DNA from 2 places in the Actinoplanes sp. NPDC051851 genome. Region 1 is predicted to be linked to the other one. Evidence: riboswitches for the same ligand, from Rfam matches in the RefSeq annotation. Region 1 holds a riboswitch; the other holds the start of a gene.

The links. Region 1 has a riboswitch for S-adenosylmethionine ahead of thrC (threonine synthase). Riboswitches for the same ligand answer to the same signal wherever they lie in the genome.
Region 2: it holds a riboswitch for S-adenosylmethionine, as region 1 does, so the genes downstream of both, AB0M08_RS32950 (aminotransferase class V-fold PLP-dependent enzyme) here and thrC (threonine synthase) in region 1, are expected to answer to the same signal.

What each region holds. Positions count from the first base shown of each region.
Region 1 is NZ_JBFAYF010000011.1:52,336-55,732, reverse strand. Features, by position in the region: gene AB0M08_RS13810 (GNAT family N-acetyltransferase) at 1-503, shown strand, start outside; gene thrC (threonine synthase) at 771-2,057, opposite strand; SAM riboswitch class I at 2,068-2,208, opposite strand; gene AB0M08_RS13800 (GNAT family N-acetyltransferase) at 2,658-3,397, opposite strand, start outside.
Region 2 is NZ_JBFAYF010000044.1:6,741-10,137, forward strand. Features, by position in the region: gene AB0M08_RS32940 (M20/M25/M40 family metallo-hydrolase) at 1-167, opposite strand, end outside; gene AB0M08_RS32945 (DUF1684 domain-containing protein) at 177-959, opposite strand; SAM riboswitch class IV at 1,032-1,147, shown strand; gene AB0M08_RS32950 (aminotransferase class V-fold PLP-dependent enzyme) at 1,157-2,380, shown strand; gene AB0M08_RS32955 (EAL domain-containing protein) at 2,435-3,397, shown strand, end outside.

The DNA.
Region 1 (3,397 bases):
AGAGTTGGACCGTCCGCCGCGTCACGCCCGACGACGCGGGACGGATGCGCGCGCTGCGCCTCGAGATGCTCGCGGACAGTCCCCTCGCGTTCCTGGAGACGCTGGCCCAGGCGGCGGCCCGGTCACACGACAGCTACCGGCAGCGGATCCGGGCCTCGGCCACCGGGTACGGGATCGCCCAGTTCATCGCAGACCCGGGCGGTGACCCGCTGATCGGGCACGCCGGCGGCACGGTGATCTCGGATGAGCCGCACGTCACGGTGGTCTTCGCGGTCTACCTGACGCCGGCGCACCGGGGCGGCAAGCTGCTGGCCCAACTCGTCGAGGCGGTCGCCGACTGGTCCGCGGCGGCCGGACGGCACGAGCTCATGCTCGAGGTGGTGGTCGGGAACGACCGCGCCGTTCGGGCGTACGAGAAGCTGGGTTTCGAGGACACCGGGGTGCGGCTGCCGCACCCGACCGTGCCGGTCCTCACCGAGCTGCAGATGCGCCGGCGGATCTGACACGCCCGGCACATGTCACCCTGGCGGGGGTCCCTTGTAGGTGGTCGTCGACCAGAGGTTTGGTCGGGAGGACGAGACGCACAGCGCCTCCGCGATGGGTCAGCACTGGGTCGTTGGGTCCCTCGGAGATTGTCGCCAAGCTCAGGTGAGGGGCCTCGTACGGCGTCGCGTCCTCCCGCGACAAGCATCCTGCCGATCCGGAGATCGGCGCGCAAGTCCTCCAGGGAAGGAATTCTCAACAATCGGCAGATGACCGATTACGGAACGTCATCCCAGCAGGCCAGCATCCCGGGCTGCGCGCAGCGACGGCTTGATCCGGTGTGTCGGGCCGACCTGCTCCGCGATGGCGTCGAGCGTTTTGAGGCCTTCGCCGGTGTTGTAGACCACCGTCTCCTTCGCCGGGTCCAGCTTGCCGGACTCGACCAGCTTCTTCAGCACCGCGACCGTGGTGCCGCCCGCGGTCTCGGCGAAGACGCCGGTGGTCTCGGCGAGCAGCCGGATCCCCGCGCGGATCTCCTCGTCGTTCGCGTAGTCCATCCAGCCACCGGTGCGGCGGACCGCCTCGATCGCATACGGCCCGGCGGCCGGGTCGCCGATGTTCAGCGACTTGGCGATGCCGGTCGGCTTCACCGGGGTGATCACGTCGGTGCCGTGGTGCAGCGCGGTGGCGATCGGGTTGCAGCCCTCCGACTGCGCGCCGAAGACGGTCCAGCCGCCCTCCGGCGCCTCGACCAGCCCGATCTCGACGAGCTCGCTGAACGCCTTGTCCACCTTGGTGAGCAGCTCACCCGAGGCCATCGGGATCACCACCTGCGCCGGGATGCGCCAGCCCAGCTGCTCGGCCACCTCGTAGCCCAGGGTCTTCGAGCCCTCCGCGTAGAACGGCCGCACGTTCACGTTCACGAACGCGGTGTCCTCGAACTCGTCGGTCTCCACGAGCTCGCTGCAGAGCCGGTTCACGTCGTCGTAGGAGCCCTCGATCGCGACCAGGTCGCCCCCGTAGACCGCCGTGGTGACGACCTTGCCCTGCTCCAGATCCGACGGGATGAAGACGATGCTCGGCACCCCGGCGCGGGCCGCGTGCGCCGCGACCGAGTTAGCCAGGTTACCGGTGGAGGCGCAGGAGAAGCGGGTGAAGCCCAGCTCCTTCGCCGCGGTCAGCGCCACCGAGACGACCCGGTCCTTGAAGGAGTGCGTCGGGTTCTGCGAGTCGTCCTTCACCCACAGCTGCCCGGTGATGCCCAGCCGCGCGGCCAGCTGCGGCGCGCTGACCAGCGGCGTCAGGCCCGGGTCGAGGGTCACCCGGGTCTCCGGGTTCTGCCCGGCCGGCAGCAGCGCCGCGTAGCGCCAGATGTTCTGCGGACCCGCCTCGATCTGGGCCCGGGTCACCCGCGCGAGCGCCGCCTCGTCGTAGGCGACCTCGAGCGGGCCGAAACACTCGTAACAGGCGTGCTGCGCGGCGAGGGGGTATTCGGCGGCACACGCACGGCACACCAAGCCACGGGCTGGTGACGCAGTGTTGGCAGAGGTGGGTGCGGCGACAGTCGACGTCATCGAGGATTTCCTCTCATCTTTCCCCGGGGCGACCTGCCACGACGGGGACGGAATTAGCACCTGCCGCACCTGCGCCTCGTCCTCGAGACAGTCGTGTGCGGTGGTTGCCGGGGCGTCAACGGGCCGTTCCCTCAGCCCCTCTGGATGAGGTATTCAGTTGTTTCCCACACCTTACGACGAGATTCCACGATCTCCACACCGAGTTCCCGAGGTGTGAGCGACCTCCTTCTCCGGCCGCCGATTCGCCCCCATCCGCGCCGTCCGCCGAGATTGCCCGGCATGCTGCCCGCTCGCCCTCTTGACGGCAGCTCCCGCCCCGACTTGAGAACTCTCTTCCAGAAGATGTCGCACCGGGGTGGTGGGTACAGACCGCCGCTCCCGCCGAGGGCCCCTGCGGTCCTCGCTGGCCGCTGACGCGTCCAGAGCGCTCAGTCCTCCGGCGCGGCGTGCGTGAGTGGTCGCGCCCGACGCGAGACCCGTGCGTGGTCGAGGCCGTCGCGCGCCGCAAGGTTCTGGCTGGTGCTCAGGGGTGTCTCGGCGAAGCGAGACACCCCTGAGCACCAGCCAGAAGAGCGGGGCGGGGCGGATTCAAGCGGCCGGTCAGAGATCGCCGGCGCAGGAGAACTGGGTGGCCACCGGGCGGTAGCCCAGCCGGTCGTTGACGGCGAGCATGGCCACGTTGGACTCGTCGTTGCTGGTGTAGGCCACGGTCACCCCGGCGGCGGCCGCCCGGCGCAGCGCCTCGCTCTTGACCATCCGGGCCAGCCCGCGCCCTCGCCACTGCGGAACGGTCGCGGTCATGTCCGACCAGACCCGCTCCCGATCCCGGACGAGCAGCGAGAACGCCAGGATTCCGGTCTCGCCGACGGCCACCGTGCTCGCGTCCCGGTCCATCCCGGGGTGCTCCCAGATGTCGTACCGCCAGGTCTCGAAGGCCACCGCCTGCTGCGGGGTGTCCCCCGGTTCGTCCGTCGCGGCCACCGTGTCGGCGTGGAAGAGCTCCCGCGCCCCGACCTCCCCCATGGCGACCAGCCGAACACCCTCCGGCAGCCCCACCGATGCCCGCCCGGCCGCAGCCGGGCGCTCCGGACCGGCCGGCGTCTCGACGGCCGGTGCGTCGTGGGCGAGGCCGGCCAGGTCGAGCGCGGAGTAGCGGATCTCGCGAGTCGGCTGGAAACCGTGGCGGCGAGCGAAGTCCAGCGCGTCCGGGGTGCTCGTCGCGGACGCCCGGCGGATGCCCCGCGCGCGGAGATGACCCACCGCCGCGGCGAACAGCGCGTCCCCGATCCCCCGCCGCCGGTGCCCCGGATCCACCGAGAGCAGCGAGACCTGGCCGAAGT
Region 2 (3,397 bases), on a different contig from region 1:
GTCACCAGAGCACTGGGTTTGCCCCGGGACTCGAAACGGCGTACCCGGAAATCGGTTGTTGAGAAAACGGAGAGCACCATCTCCAGGGCGCGGTGCAGCTCGGCGGGCCGGTCCGCGGTGGAGCGGACGCCGAGCAGCTCCACCACGGTGGCGACGAGGTCCTCCATCAATCGAATCTAACGGGGCAGCTGCTCGCCCGCCTCGATCGAGACCGGCAGCCGGTTCTCGGCCGGCGGCAGCGGGCAGGTGGCGAACTCGGTGTACGCGCAGGGCAGGTTCACCGCCCGGTTGAAGTCGAGCACCACGGTCCCGTCCGCGTCCGGCGCGTCGATGGCGAGGCTCCGGTTCGCGGCGTAGGTGGTGATCCCCGAGGTGGCGTCGGTGAAGAGCGCGAAGAGCGACCCGGTGTGCCCGCCGTTGAAGACGGTCAGCGTGAGCGCCTTCCCGTCCAGCTCGAAGTGGATCCGGCCGGGGGATTCGTAGACGTGTTCGAGGCCCTCGGCTACCGAGCCCACCGTGGTCGGCCGCGGCGTCTCGAACGGCTCGAACCGGCCCCGGACCACGTAGTCCGCGGAGGGCGTGTACGCGGGCGTGCCGAGGTACTTCACCCGGGTCGGGTTCTCCGGGTGACGCGGGCGGACCACGTCGTACCCGCCCCGGCGGGCGACCTCGATCACCGCGTCGCCGTACCCGACGGTGACGTCGCCGCGCTCGGGCAGCGGGCCGAACCGGTGTTCGCCGGTGACTCGTTTTTCATCGATGGTGATAAATTCGTCGGCACCGAGCCCCACGGTGACCCCGTCGGGGCCGGTGCTCCACTCGCCCGGCGCGCCGGGGAGGTGCTGCGGGGTCTCGGTCAGCCAGTGCAGGCCGGTGATGGCGAGGAATCCGTGCCGGCCGGCGCGGCGCTCCTCGTGCGCGGCGTGCCACTGGGCCCACTGCTGTTCGAAGGTGGTCATCCTTCGACCTTAATCCCTATCGGGAGACTGGGATATGGTGGGTGATCGTGACATCTGCTAACTTCGTCGGCAGGTCATGAGTGCCAGCGCACAAGCCCCGGCTTGCTGGCCGGCAACCCTTGCGTTCGCGATGGGGTGCCCCGGGTGAAGACCGGGCCGATGTCGACCGACATCGGCAAGTGCGGACTTGCGGAGGCATGACCATGTCAGCTCTCGACGTCATCGGTGACGACCTGAAGGTCGCCCTTCCCACCGGCGAGCCGGTCCGGTTCGTGCACCTCGACTACGCGGCCTCCGCGCCGTGCGTCGAGGCCGCGGCCGCGGCGGTGGCCGATCTCCTGCCGCGCTACGGCAGTGTCCACCGGGGTGCGGGGGTACGCTCACAGGCCAGCACCCTGGCGTACGAGCTGGCCCGGGACGTGGTCGCGGAGTTCGCCGGCGCCGGTCCCGAGGACCACGTGATCTTCACCCGGAACACCACCGACGCGCTGAACCTGCTGGCCCGCGCGCTGCCCGCCGGGACCACCACGCTGCTCTTCGACGGCGAGCACCACGCCAACCTGCTGCCCTGGCCGAACCCGCGCCGCCTGCCCGCCGAGGGGGATCCGGTCGAGGCGCTGCGCGCGGCGCTGCCCGGCCTGACCGGCCCGGCCGTGCTCACCATCACCGGCGCGAGCAACGTCACCGGCGAGCTGTGGCCGGTCCGGGAGCTCGCCGACCTCGCCCACGCCCACGGCGTCCGCGTGATCGTCGACGCCGCGCAGCTGGCGCCGCACCGGCGGATCTCGCTCACCGAGCTCGGCGCCGACTACATCGCGTTCTCCGGGCACAAGCTCTACGCGCCGTTCGGGGCGGGCGTGCTCGCCGGCCGCGCCGACTGGCTGGACGCGGCCGAGCCCTACCTGCTCGGCGGCGGTGCCAGCGCCTCCGTCGGCGACCTGCCCGGCGACCGGGTCTGGTCCACCGGCCCGGCCCGGCACGAGGGCGGCACCCCGAACCTGCCCGGCGCGGTCGCGCTCGCCGCGGTCTGTACCGCGCTCGCCGAGGCCGACCGGGACGCCCTGCACCGCCACGAGCAGGACCTGCTCGCCCGGCTGCGGGAGGGCCTGAGGAGCGTTCCCGAGGCGGTCGAGGTGAGCATCTTCGGCCCGGACCAGCCGCGGGTCGGCATCGTCTCGCTGGCGCTGCCCGGTCATGACCCGGCGCTCGTCGCCGACCGGCTCGGCAAGGAGCACGGCATCGGCGTCCGGGCCGGCCAGTTCTGCGCGCACCCGCTGGTTCGCCGCCTGACCGGCTCGGCCGTCGCGGGCTCCTGCGGCACCAGCGGCACCGGTCTGCTGCGGGCCAGTTTCGGCCTGGGCAGCCGCGCCGAGGACGTCGACCGGTTCGTGACGGCCCTCGCGGCGGTGCTCCGCTCCTGATCCGCTACCTCCCGGAACCTACGCCCCGGGTGGTTTTCGACCGATCATGCGTACGTGGCGACCTGGCTGAAATGGCTCCGCGACCGGCTACCGACCGGCGGCGGACTGCGCGACGAGGACTGGGCGGTGCGGCACCAGCTGCTCACCGTCCTGCTCGGCGTGGTCGTCGTGGTCGTCACGGTCTTCGGCGCGCTCCAGGGTGACCACAGTGAGGCGCTGCTGCTCACCGACGGGCTCGTGCTGCCCTGCGTGGTCGCCGGTACGCTGCTGAAGAACCGGCGGCTGCGCTCGGTCTTCGTCGCGCTCGGCTTCACCGCGGCCTGCGGCGGGTTCGTCTCACTCTGCAACGGCCTGACCGAGGCGCACTTCACCTTCTTCATCGCGGTCGCCGCGCTCGCCCTCTACCGGGACTGGGCGCCGTTCGGCGCGTTCCTGGTCGCCACCACGCTGCACCACGCGGTCTTCGGCGTGCTGATCAGCGACCACACGTACGACCACCACTCGGCGGTGGCCCACCCGCTGGTCTGGGCGCTGCTGCACGGCGTCGCGGTCTTCGCCGCGGCCGGTTTCCAGATCGTCCAGTGGGGGCTCACCGAGGAGGAGGAGCGCCGCGCCCAGGAGAACCTGGACGAGAGCCAGGCCCAGCTCAGCGTCGCGTTCGACGAGACGCCGGTGCCGATGGCGATGTTCGCGCCGGACGGCCGGATGCTGCGCACCAACCACGCGTACCGGGAGTGGCTGGGTCTCCCCGCCCAGCTGCCGGAGGGCTACACCGTCCAGGACATCCCGCTCACCCCGGTCGGCGCCGAGGACCCGGCGTTCGACCACGCGATCCGCAGCCGCGAGCCGATCACCCAGACCCGGCAGTTCCGGCGCCACGACGACGGCACGCTGATCTGGGTCCAGGTGCACAGCACCCCGCTCTACGACAAGCAGGGCACCCTGCGGTTCGTCTTCGCGCACTGCATCGACGTGACCAGTGCCCGCAACCACGAGGCCGAGCTGCGCCGGCAGATC